Regions from separate parts of the Rossellomorea sp. y25 genome, predicted to be linked through region 4. Evidence: riboswitches for the same ligand, from Rfam matches in the RefSeq annotation. Region 4 holds a riboswitch; each other region holds the start of a gene.
The links. Region 4 has a riboswitch for S-adenosylmethionine ahead of AAEM60_RS22205 (sugar ABC transporter substrate-binding protein). Riboswitches for the same ligand answer to the same signal wherever they lie in the genome.

Region 1 (3,210 bases), 310 kb from region 4:
AAAGGCCCTGCATTCGCATGTAAAAGAAGAAATCATCCACATGATTAAAAATAAAGAATATGCGCCGAATACAAAACTGCCGACAGAGGCGGAGTTTTGCGAAAAGTTTAATGTCAGCCGTACGACGATCCGGACGGCGCTCCAGCAGCTGACACTTGAAGGTTACGTGTATCGTGAGCAAGGAAGAGGAACCTTTGTCGCAGAAGAGAAAGTCAGTCAAATCCTGTCCTCGACGATCGACAACTACACAGAGCAACTGCGATTACAAGGTAAGAAACCTAAGATCAAGGTACTGAGCATGAATGTCATCCCGGCAGAATCCACAGTGGAAAAAGCGTTGGAATTGAAGAATGGAGATCCCGTCAATCGGTTAGAGAGGATCCGATATTCAGACGGGCTGCCCCTGCAATATGAGGTGGCCTATCTGCCCTGGTACAAGACGCCAGGCCTTGATAAAGACGAATGTGAAAGATCTCTTTACAAGCTCCTGGAAACACAGTTTGAGATAAAAATTAAAAAAACCATCGAAACCATCGAGCTATTTTTAGCAGATGAGCGAGTGGCAGGGAAGCTTGAGGTACCAGAGGGGACACCTTGCTTTATGATCGAAACGACAGCTTATGTAGAGGATGGATCCGTGATCGAATTTTCCAAAGCGATCTTCAGAGGAGATAAAGCGAGCTTTCTTGTAGAAAGAACCTATTAGAAAAAAGGGGATGGGGGATTATGAGGAACGTGATCGTCAATGCAGATGACTTTGGTTTATGCCGGGGAGTGAACTATGGCATCGTTGATAGTCACCGGTTTGGAATTGTCAACTCAACAACGATGCTTGTCAATATGCCCGGGACTCTGCATGCGTTGGAATTGGCGAAGGTTTTTCCTGAATTAAAGGTTGGGATCCATTTAACACTGACATGCGGGAGACCGGTTTCGGCCGGGGTACCATCACTACAGGATGAAAGAGGCTTTTTCCGTTACACCAGCAGGATTTTTGAAGAAAAAGAAATCAATGTGGATGAGGTTGAAATGGAGTGGGAGGCTCAGGTGGATAAATTTCTATCATTCGGTCTGCCCCTTTCTCATATTGACAGTCATCATCATGTTCATAGCTTTCGACCACTGATCCCGGTGGTGAAGAGATTGTCAGAGCGCTTTGGGGTACCGGTCCGGAATGTTTTTGGTGATAAGGGTGGCGAAATGGATGTGTTAACCGATCGGTTCTCGATGGACTTTTATGGGGACGGAGTGTCGGTTGAAGGATTGAAGAGGATTTTGGACAGCAGGGATGGAGGTGAGACGCTTGAGATTATGTGTCATCCGGCTTATGTTGATTCCTATTTGAAGATGAATTCTTCTTATTGTGAGCAGCGGTTGAGGGAGTTGGATGTGTTGACAGTGATTAAGGAGTGGACGTTTTAGTTTTCGTTTGGTTGTTTGAGAGATTAGAATATTTGTAGTGAGTTGTTATGACAAATGATCGGGGTGCTGCTATTGAAGGTAGTGCCTTTTTGTATTGGTAATGGAGGTTAGTCCCAATTGGAGGTGGAAAGGAATGTTTTTGGATAATATGTATGGTTTTTGAGTCTTTGAGATGGTGTAAAGGCAGGATATTAACTGAAATCGATGTGAGATACATGGATTGATAGGGTGCGAGGAGTTTTATTATCGACATTCCCCCTTTTATTATCAACTTTAGGAATATATTATTAACTGTAAAAAAGTGGATATATTCCACCCCAAGATCAAACCCTAGTCCAACAACACAAAAAAACCTTCCCTAGTACAACAATAAAGATAACGCTTACATAAAAACAACTGTAAAATTCCCTATTGACTTCCATTCCCATACCCAGTATTATCCTCTATAAGATTAAAAAATTAGAAAATTACATACTTTCAATTATCCAGAGTGACCGAGGGATCAGGCCCTACGACGTCCGGCAACCTCCAGTATTGGAACGGTGCCAATTCCTGCAGAATGATTTCATTCTGAGAGATAAGTCGAGATAAACAGGCGATGCTTCTTTCAGTTGAAAGAGGCATTTTTTATTGGATGAAAAAAGGGGTGTGCACATTGATCGAGATTCGAAATCTAGTTAAAACCTACAGTACAAAAAAGCAAACGGTGGTCGGTGTCGATAACGTTTCCGTAAAAATCGAAAAGGGTGAGATTTTTGGAATCGTCGGATACAGTGGAGCGGGGAAGAGTTCACTCATTCGCTGCCTGAATTTATTAGAAACCCCTACATCAGGAGAAATCATCATTGACGGACAGGATTTCACGAAACTCACGTCCAAACAATTAAGACTCGCCCGTCAAAAAACGAGCATGATCTTTCAACATTTTCACTTGATCAAATCCAAAACGGTGTTTGACAATCTGGCTTTTGCCTTGAAAGCGGCTAGTGTACCTAAAGCGAAAATCAAGCCCAGAGTCGTCGAGCTCCTTGAGATGGTCGGTCTATCGGACAAAGCAGATGCGTACCCGGCCCAGCTCAGCGGAGGACAAAAGCAAAGAGTCGGGATTGCGAGAGCCCTTGCGAATAACCCATCGGTTTTACTTTGCGACGAAGCGACCTCGGCACTCGATCCGAATACAACGAAATCAATCTTGAAACTATTGAAAAAGATTAATAAAGAACTAGGTTTGACCATCGTCCTCATCACCCACGAGATGGAAGTGGTGAAAGAAATCTGTGACCGGATGGCCGTGATGCAGGACGGGAAAATCGTGGAGGAAGGGCCGGTTTACGACCTGTTTGCAGAACCTAAGCAGCCTTTAACGAAGCAATTCATTGAAACAATCCTTCAATTTGAACTACCGCCGCACCTCGTGGAATCAAGGAAAGGAAAACTGATCAAAATCCAATTCAAAGGATCGATCGCAGAGGAAAGCGTCGTATCGGAAGTGTTCCAGAAATACAAGGTGCGAGGCAATATCCTACACGGCAAGATCGAATACATTCAGGAAGTTCCACTCGGGATTTTTATCATGGAACTGATCGGCTCCCATGAAGAAATCGAAGCCGCGATCCGGTATATCACGTTGAAGACACAGAGCTTGGAGGTGCTTGAGAATGCTGCCTGATTCATTGACTGCAATTTTACCAGAATTGAATAAAGCCTTTTTTGAAACGGTCTATATGGTGGGGATTTCACTGGGAGTTGCGATTTTAGTGGGATTACCGCTCGGGATTCTTCTTTTCG
Region 2 (3,210 bases), 1.9 Mb from region 4:
TCGGAAACAGAGGTAGCTGTGCTGTTCGGAGGAAAGGCAGGTTTAGTTGAAATTCCTCAATGTTTATTGAACCCTGGTGATGGTGTATTAGTGCCTGATCCTGGTTACCCGGATTATTTATCCGGGGTAGCATTAGCAGAAGCCCGCATGATCAAAATGCCTCTCCGTGAGGAAAATGGATTTCTACCTGATTATCGAGAACAGTCTCGTGAAGAGTTAGAAAGTGCAAAGTTAATGTTTCTTAACTATCCTAATAATCCTACTGGTGCGATCGCTACAACCTCATTTTTTGAAGAAACAGTGAAACTTGCCGATCAGCATGATATTTGTGTTGTACATGACTTTGCCTATGGAGCGATTGGGTTTGATGGACGGAAGCCTATTAGCTTCTTGGAAACAGAAGGAGCCAAGGATGTTGGCATAGAAATTTATACATTATCGAAAACGTATAATATGGCTGGCTGGAGAGTGGGGTTTGCAGTGGGGAATAAGAGTGTCATTGAAGCGATTAACGTCCTTCAAGACCACCTATATGTGAGTCTGTTCGGCGCCATTCAAGAAGCGGCTACCACCGCCCTTTTAAGCTCGCAGGAATGCGTGAATGCATTAGTTTCAACATATGAAGAAAGAAGAAAACTATTAATCTCTGGTCTTCAGGAAATAGGGTGGGATGTAAAAGCTCCACAAGGTTCCTTCTTCGCCTGGTTAAAGGTGCCTGAAGGATTTACATCCGTAGAGTTCTCAACCTATCTACTTGAAAAAATCAAAGTCGCTGTTGCTCCGGGTGTTGGCTTTGGAGAATTCGGAGAAGGGTATGTACGTGTAGGTCTTTTATCCACAAACGATCGGATAAAAGAAGCGATTTCACGTATAGAAAGTTTAGAATTATTCCACAAAAGGGATTGACATAAGCTGAAAATGGTGCAATAATCCAACTGAAATAATGAATAATGAAATTCTTATCAAGAGCAGGCGGAGGGACCAGCCCGATGAAGCCCGGCAACCGACTTATTTAAGCACGGTGCTAATTCTTGCAGCTATATGGCTGACAGATAAGAAAGAGTGACGAATTCAAACCTCTTCTTATCTGGAAGAGGTTTTTTGTTTGCAGAGCTGATGAAATCAACATGCGGCTAAGAGTAGCTTTTTTTTCATAAGGAGGCAATACGACAATGAGTGAAGTGATAGCAACCTATCAACTAAAGGGAAAGAGCGGTTCATTCGAGAAAAAGGCAGAGGGGATTGCCTTGGGATTGACGGTCGGTTCATGGACGGACTTGCCGCTTCTGGAACAGGAACAATTGAGCAAGTACAAGGGGAGAGTCGTTTCCGTGAAGGAGTGGGAAGGCGAAGATGGTCCCCGGGGTGAGGTGCAGATTGGATATCCCGGGTATAACTATTCAAATGATATCCCAGCCATTCTTACAACGGTATTCGGTAAGCTTTCCCTGGATGGCGAAGTGAAATTAGTAGATTTAGAGTTTTCGAAAGACTTAAAAAAAACCTATCCTGGTCCACGATTTGGAATTGAAGGGATCAGGGAGTTAACAGGGGTACATAAAAGACCGTTGTTAATGAGCATCTTTAAAGGAGTGATCGGCAGAGATCTCACCTACCTGGAAAATCAATTAAGAGCCCAGGCTCTAGGCGGAGTCGATGCAGTAAAAGACGATGAAATTTTATTTGATAATCCACTGACACCCTTTTCTGAGAGAGTCAGCTTAGGGAAAAAAGTGCTGCACGAAGTGTTTGAGGAAACAGGGAAGAGAACGTTGTATGCAATTAATCTGACAGGCAGAACATCACAATTACGGGATAAAGCAAGAAAAGCAAAAGAGCTTGGAGCACAGGCTCTATTATTCAATGTATTTTCTTACGGCCTCGATGTTCTCCAGGAATTGAGAGAGGACAATGAGATCGCATTGCCGATCATGGCCCACCCTGCCTTTGCCGGGGCTGCTGCAGCATCTCCTGCATATGGTGTGAGCTACTCTTTATGGTTAGGTAAATTATTACGAATGGCCGGAGCCGATTTTTCACTATTTCCATCACCATACGGAAGTGTCGCATTAGAGAAGAGCAAAGTTCTATCCGTAAGCCATGAGTTAACGAAGGAAGATGCCCACTTGAAAAGGGCATTGCCAGTACCTTCAGCCGGCATTCATCCCGCACTTGTTCCGCTTTTGGTGAAAGATTTCGGTATAGACTGTGTCATTAATGCAGGAGGGGGCATTCATGGTCACCCTGACGGAGCAAGTGGAGGAGGAAAAGCATTCGTTCAAGCTATCGATGCTGTTTTAAAAGGAACGTCTCTCAATGAGGCGGCTGAAACTCATGGTGAACTTCGCAAAGCCCTATCCCTATGGGGAGAGGAGGTAAAGGTGTAGTGGGTCATCCAATCATTTTCTGTGATTTTGATGGAACGATTACAGAAACAGATAATATCATCTCGTTGATGAAAACCTTTGCTCCCCCAGCATGGGAACCTATCAAAGATGACATCTTAAATCAGTCGATTTCCATTAAAGAAGGTGTAGGCAAGTTGTTTTCACTTATTCCTTCATCCCAAAAAGACGAAATGGTTCAGTATCTATTAGATACTGCTGTCATACGTGAAGGGTTTAAGGAATTTGTAGACTACACAAAAGACCATGAGATTCCTTTGTATATCGTTAGTGGAGGAATTGACTTCTTTGTTCAACCATTACTAAAAGAATACGGGCCTTTTAATGGAGTTTTTTGTAATGAAGCAAGCTTTAACGATTCGGCCATAACGATTCATTGGCCACATCCATGTGACGATCACTGTGAAAGTAAAGGATGTGGATGCTGTAAGCCTTCTATTTTGAGAACATTGTCATTAACAGAAGACACGAAGGTCATTGTGATAGGGGACTCAGTCACAGATATCGAAATGGCAAAGCTTGGAGATACTGTGATCGCCAGAGACTATTTGGCCTATACATGCGCAGAAAAAGGTATCCCCTATCATCCGTTTGAATCCTTTCATGATTGCATGGACGTCATTGAAAAAGGAGTGAAAATATGAATCCCTATCAATCGGAGTGGGAAGAACTCGCTGATATCAAAAGAGAACTGGCAGACAGGGACTGGTTCATGGGGACGAGTGGAAACCTTGCGATACGAGTGAGTTCTTCCCCTGCTACCTTCCTGGTCACGGCAAGTGGAAAGGATAAACGAAAGCACACA
Region 3 (3,210 bases), 810 kb from region 4:
CCACTCATCAAAAAGAGACCAACACCCATAAAGTGTTGGTCTCTTTGATCTTATCTTATTCGCCTAACGCTTCTGCTTTTAATGCTTCAGCTTTGTTTGTACGCTCCCAAGGAAGATCAATATCGTTACGGCCGAAGTGTCCGTAAGCAGCTGTTTGCTTGTAGATCGGACGACGAAGGTCCAGCATTTTGATGATGCCAGCAGGACGAAGGTCAAAGTTGTTGCGGACAACATCAATCAATACGTCTTCTGATACTTTACCCGTTCCGAATGTGTCGATTGAAATAGATACCGGTTGAGCAACACCGATTGCATACGCTAATTGAACTTCACATTTTTCAGCTAAACCAGCTGCTACAATGTTCTTCGCTACGAAACGTGCTGCATATGCCGCTGAACGGTCCACTTTCGTTGCATCCTTACCAGAGAATGCACCGCCACCATGACGAGCATATCCGCCGTATGTGTCAACGATGATTTTACGTCCTGTTAAACCTGCATCACCTTGTGGTCCACCGATAACGAAACGACCTGTCGGGTTGATGAAATATTTTGTTTGCTCATCGATCAGTTCTTTCGGTACAACCGGATCGATGACATATTCCTTCAAGTTACGCTGGATTTGCTCAAGCGTTACTTCAGGGTGATGTTGAGTAGAGATAACGATCGTGTCGATTCGAACCGGCTTGTCGTTTTCATCATATTCAACTGTTACTTGCGTTTTTCCATCAGGACGTAAGTAAGGAAGAATTTCTTCTTTACGAACTTCCGTTAAGCGACGGGAAATTTTGTGAGCAAGGGAAATAGGAAGAGGCATAAGCTCTTTCGTTTCATTACAAGCGAATCCAAACATTAACCCTTGGTCACCTGCTCCGATTGCATCGATCTCCTCATCCGTCATTTGTCCTTCACGGGCTTCAAGTGCCTGGTCTACCCCTTGAGCGATATCAGCAGATTGCTCATCGATGGATGTCAATACTGCACATGTTTCAGCGTCAAAGCCGTATTTCGCACGAGTGTAGCCAATTTCACGGATTGTTTCGCGAACGATTTTCGGAATATCGACATACGTACTAGTTGTAATTTCACCTGCAACAAGTACAAGACCCGTTGTAACAGACGTTTCACATGCTACACGAGCATTAGGGTCATTGGTAAGAATTGCATCAAGAATTGAATCAGAAATTTGGTCACAAATTTTATCTGGATGTCCTTCGGTTACGGACTCAGATGTAAACAGACGACGTTTAGTTGACATCAAGGTTCCTCCTTAAGCTATTTGTTAGACTTTGATCTAACAAAACATTAAACAGATACGGTACTCATTCCCTAAGTAGTATGAAGTAAACATGGTTTTTTTATAAAAAAATCATGAATTATGTGCATTTGATCCTCTATAAACAGAAAAAACCCTTCCTCATGATTAAAGCAATAGAGGAAAGGTTTCAGATCATAGCCGCGCCTTTTCTCTCTTATCGTTCAAGGTTCATAGACCTTGCCTCAGTTTAGCACCTTCGCTTAATCGGATCGTTTCAAAGTATAAGATCCATTCACTATTTAGCAGGTTGCTGGGTTTCATAGGGTCTGCTCCCTCCACCAGCTCAGGATAAGAGTATCCGTTCAAGGAACAATGATAACGTTTAGGACTAGAGGTGTCAACTTTTTTTCGAGTGACAGGTTTAACCAATCTTTTAGCCTCTTTTTATGACTTCAACCTATTTTTCTTCATTAAAATAACCTAATGGGGTAATGAGGCTAAACATTTAGATTTTTTCTTCATATATATAAGAAGAAACAAGCTGTATTTGGACGAAAAATGTGACAAAATGAAGACACATTATAAAATTAAATAAATAGTATAGACTAATAGCTTGATTGTGTTATACTATTTTTGTGAAGTAAGCGATGCCATTAAATAAATTTATATAAAGGAAGGGTTCTAATGAATTCAGTGAGCATGTCTAATGAATTAACAGAATTACTTAACGGTCAAAATATTCAGGAACAATTATCTGTTTCCCAACTAGTTGAAAAAGTCCTTCAACGCAATGAAGGCGTTTTAACATCATCAGGTGCAGTCAGAGCAGAAACTGGTAAATACACAGGACGCTCTCCTAAGGATAAATTTATTGTTGAAGAACCATCCACGAAGGATAAGATTGAGTGGGGTTCTGTCAATCAACCCATCTCTTCAGAATCATTCGATAAACTATATACAAAAGTGATCAATTACTTAAAAGAAAAAGAAGAAGTGTTCTCATTCCAAGGGTTCGCAGGTGCAGACCCAAAACATAGACTGCCGATTCAGGTTATCAACGAATTTGCTTGGCATAATCTTTTCGCTCATCAATTATTCATTCGCCCGACAGAAGAAGAGCTAAAGGGTCACCAATCAGAATTCACAATCGTTTCTGCTCCGAACTTCAAGGCGGATCCCGAAGTTGACGGAACTCATTCTGAAACATTTATCATTGTATCATTCGAAAGAAGAATTGTCCTGATTGGTGGTACTGAGTATGCAGGTGAAATGAAGAAATCGATTTTCTCTGTCATGAACTACGTGCTTCCTGAATCCGATATCCTTTCCATGCACTGCTCTTCAAACGTGGGACGCGAAGGCGATGTGGCATTGTTCTTCGGTTTATCCGGAACTGGAAAAACGACTTTATCCGCAGACCCTAACCGCCGTTTGATCGGCGATGATGAACACGGTTGGTCTCCAAACGGTGTTTTCAATATCGAAGGCGGCTGCTACGCTAAATGTATCGGTCTGACACGTGAGAAAGAGCCACAAATCTTCGATGCCATCCGTTTCGGTTCTGTCCTTGAAAATGTTGTCCTTGATGACAATTCCCGCATCCCGGATTATGAGGATAACACATTAACTGAAAACACTCGTGCTGCATACCCTCTTCAAGCGATGGAAAACATCGTTGAACCAAGTGTTGCAGGACATCCAAATACAATCGTATTCTTAACGGCAGATGCATTCGGGGTATTACCTCCAATCAGCAAACTGACGAAAGAACAAGCAATGTACCACTTCTTAAGTGGATATACATCGAAGCTTGCAGGTACGGAGCGTGGGATCACTTCACCACAAGCAACGTTCTCAACATGCTTTGGCTCACCATTCCTGCCACTTCCTGCAACTCGTTATGCCGAGATGCTTGGGAAGAAAATCGATGAGCACAATGCACAGGTATTCTT
Region 4 (3,210 bases):
GAAAATCGCTGCGACTCAATATGCCCGTGAAAACAAGGTACCTTTCCTCGGAATCTGCCTTGGTATGCAGCTGGCATCTGTAGAATACGCACGTAATGTTCTTGGATTGGAAGGAGCTCACTCTGCTGAGTTAAATCCTGAAACGCCATACCCTGTCATCGACCTTTTACCAGAACAAAAGGATATCGAAGATCTTGGTGGGACACTGCGTCTTGGACTATACCCATGTAAGCTGACAAAAGGTTCAAAAGCCTATGCGGCCTACGACGGAGAAGTGGTTTATGAGCGTCACCGCCACCGCTTCGAATTCAACAATCACTACCGTGAGCAAATGGAAAAAGCCGGCTTCATCTTCTCAGGCACAAGCCCTGATGGCCGTCTTGTGGAAATCATCGAGCTAAGCGATCACCCATGGTTCGTCGCATCTCAATTCCATCCTGAATTCACTTCACGCCCGACACGCCCGCAGCCTCTATTCAGAGACTTCGTGGAAGCGTCACTTGCGTATGGTGAGAAATAAGATTTGATTATGTAACTGCTCTCCCAGGTTTGGGAGGGCGGTTTTTTTTAGGGTGGGGGTGGCCGATTTTTAAGGGGAATCGGAATTTATCGACCATTCTACAAATAACGACAATTTTCACGAACTCCTCTTTTATCTCATCTATAAAATTTTCCAAAAAAGAATATTGACAATATTCCCGCATATCGTTAACATATCGTTTATAGCATGCGAACTATACCAAATTTCATAATCTCTTATAAAGAGTTGGCAGAGGGACTGGCCCGATGACGCCCGGCAACCTACCGTTTAGACGGAAAGGTGCTAAGACCTGCAGGAAGAATTTCCTGAGTGATAAGAGTACGTTTATTTATACATAAACCTCTTTTCTCTTGGGAAAAGGGGTTTTTTTATTTGCAAAGAATGTTTTGTGAACTTTGTTGCTTTTAAAGGGAAAGTGCTGATTGATTTCCGCTCCAGGTGTACGGAGGTCGATAATAGCTTTAAAGTAGGGATACTTTCCTTTAGATTGCTCTGTCAATACTGAGCTCTGTCACGGAAATCTCTTATAGATGGTGAGGGGAACTGCGTAGACTCCTGCGGAAAAACGGGCGTGCCGAGACCCCGGAAGCGAAGATGAGGAGGCTCGGCCGTACGCTAGCTGCAAGCGGAGCGGTTCCCCTCACCATCCAGCACATACTGGTTGACAGAGCCTTTGCAGATCCCGGTTTTAAAACAACAAATATCTTTTATGAAAAGAATATTTTAAAAAATTGAGGCATATCACCTCGGGAGGAGAAAAGAAAGATGAAAAAAACGGCATCATTATTCGTATTACTCGCACTTATTTTCAGTTTAGTCGCTTGTCAGCCAAAGGTATCCCAGGAAGCGGACGCAGACAGTGGAGAGAAGAAGGAAGCAACATCTGATCATCCATTGGCCAATAAAAAGATCGCCCTTATTATGCAAATCAATTTAGGGACATTTTCCGCTCAATACATAGAAGGTGTCAAAGAGCAGGTAGAGAAGTTTGGGGGCAAGATTCAAGTATTTACGTCTGAAGGGGACCTGGCAAAAATGTCTTCTAACCTGGATGCGGCCATCAATCAAAAGTTTGATGGGATCCTCATCGATCATGGAACGAAAGAAGCACTGCAATCAGGGGTGGAAAAAGCGAAGGAACAAAACATTCCGGTTGTCGTATTCGATGCGGATGTTGCTTCAGAAGAGGTGACGGTCCTCGAACAGGGTGATCAGCAAATGGCTGAACAAACCTTGACGAAGCTTTCAGATGAGATTGGCGGTAAGGGTGAGATCGTGAAAATTTGGGTTGCAGGCTTTGCCCCGATGGAAAGACGCCAAGTAGCCTATCAGGAGTTTTTAGAAAAAAATCCTGATATTAAAGAGGTGGCGGCATTTGGAGCGGCTACTCAGAATACAGCACTGGATACACAGGCTCAAATGGAGGCCATATTGAAACAGTATCCGAACAAAGGTGACATCGATGCTGTTTGGGCTGCTTGGGATGAATTTGCAAAAGGCGCCGTTCGGGCAATCGAAGCGGCAGGGAGAGATGAAATCAAAGTATATGGAATCGACATGAGTGATGAAGACCTGCAAATCATTCAAAAAGATGGAAGCCCGTGGGTGGCATCGGCAGCCGTTGATCCGAAAGATATCGGACGCGTGCAGGTCCGGTTTTTATATCAAAAGCTAAATGGCGAGGAAACGCCTGAGAAAGTAAAGCTTGAGCCGGTATTTATTGAAAAAGAAGCATTGCCTGAAGAAACGATTACCACAGATCAATTACACGAGCATGTAGATGGCTGGGGAGCAAGTGAGCAAGGCTATACAGATGAATTAAAAACGCTTGAAGGATCGTTCAAAGAGTAGAAAGGAGTTAAAAGAGATGACGTCTCCACTGTTAGAAATGATCAATATCAATAAAACCTTCTCAGGAGTGAAAGCCCTAAAGAATGCAAGCTTCGATGTGAAAGAGGGGGAGGTCCATGCCCTCTTGGGGGCGAATGGTGCTGGGAAAAGTACGCTGATGAAGATTTTATCAGGAGCCTATGTGCAGGACAGCGGAGACATCATCCTTCACTCTGAAAAAAGAGACTATCAATCTCCGAAAGAAGCGAAGGAGCATGGCATCCATTGCGTGTACCAGGAAGTGGACACGGCCATTGTCCCTGGACTTTCTGTAGCGGAAAATATCGTCCTTGATCAGTTCTCACAAAAAGGTTTCTTCTTTATTACTAAAAAGTCATTAAAGAAAGAAGCGTCGGAGGCGCTTAGACGCATCGGGGCAGAAACCATTCCCCTCGGTCAGCCTGCGTCACACTTAAGTCTCGCTGAAAAGCAGCTGGTGCTCATTGCCAGAAGCCTGCTTCAACAAGCGAAAGTATTGATTTTGGATGAACCAACGGCACCTTTAAGTTCTTCTGAGACGGAAAAGTTATTCCGAGTCATAGAAGATTTAAAGAAAGAGAGAGTAGGGGTCATTTTCATCTCTCACAGGCTCCCGGAAGTATTTCAGCTTTCCGATCGCATCACGGTCATGAGAGACGGAGAGACCATTGGAACGTTTGGAACACAACAAACAACCTCTCACAAGATCATTGAAGCCATGCTTGGAGGAACATATAGAGAAGAGTTTCAGAAAAGAACGCTGCCGATCGGTGAAACGCTTTACGAAGTGAGGGGGCTCG

Region 1: another riboswitch for S-adenosylmethionine. It lies ahead of AAEM60_RS20775 (methionine ABC transporter ATP-binding protein); the one in region 4 lies ahead of AAEM60_RS22205 (sugar ABC transporter substrate-binding protein).
Region 2: another riboswitch for S-adenosylmethionine. It lies ahead of AAEM60_RS08735 (2,3-diketo-5-methylthiopentyl-1-phosphate enolase); the one in region 4 lies ahead of AAEM60_RS22205 (sugar ABC transporter substrate-binding protein).
Region 3: another riboswitch for S-adenosylmethionine. It lies ahead of metK (methionine adenosyltransferase); the one in region 4 lies ahead of AAEM60_RS22205 (sugar ABC transporter substrate-binding protein).

What each region holds. Positions count from the first base shown of each region.
Region 1 is NZ_CP145886.1:4,148,654-4,151,863, reverse strand. Features, by position in the region: gene AAEM60_RS20785 (GntR family transcriptional regulator) at 1-706, shown strand, start outside; gene chbG (chitin disaccharide deacetylase) at 727-1,422, shown strand; SAM riboswitch class I at 1,901-2,006, shown strand; gene AAEM60_RS20775 (methionine ABC transporter ATP-binding protein) at 2,078-3,091, shown strand; gene AAEM60_RS20770 (methionine ABC transporter permease) at 3,081-3,210, shown strand, end outside.
Region 2 is NZ_CP145886.1:1,749,928-1,753,137, forward strand. Features, by position in the region: gene AAEM60_RS08730 (pyridoxal phosphate-dependent aminotransferase) at 1-906, shown strand, start outside; SAM riboswitch class I at 957-1,059, shown strand; gene AAEM60_RS08735 (2,3-diketo-5-methylthiopentyl-1-phosphate enolase) at 1,173-2,387, shown strand; gene AAEM60_RS08740 (2-hydroxy-3-keto-5-methylthiopentenyl-1-phosphate phosphatase) at 2,387-3,049, shown strand; gene AAEM60_RS08745 (methylthioribulose 1-phosphate dehydratase) at 3,046-3,210, shown strand, end outside.
Region 3 is NZ_CP145886.1:3,652,614-3,655,823, forward strand. Features, by position in the region: gene metK (methionine adenosyltransferase) at 56-1,258, opposite strand; SAM riboswitch class I at 1,470-1,613, opposite strand; gene pckA (phosphoenolpyruvate carboxykinase (ATP)) at 1,943-3,210, shown strand, end outside.
Region 4 is NZ_CP145886.1:4,458,839-4,462,048, reverse strand. Features, by position in the region: gene AAEM60_RS22210 (CTP synthase) at 1-520, shown strand, start outside; SAM riboswitch class I at 754-860, shown strand; gene AAEM60_RS22205 (sugar ABC transporter substrate-binding protein) at 1,307-2,392, shown strand; gene AAEM60_RS22200 (sugar ABC transporter ATP-binding protein) at 2,409-3,210, shown strand, end outside.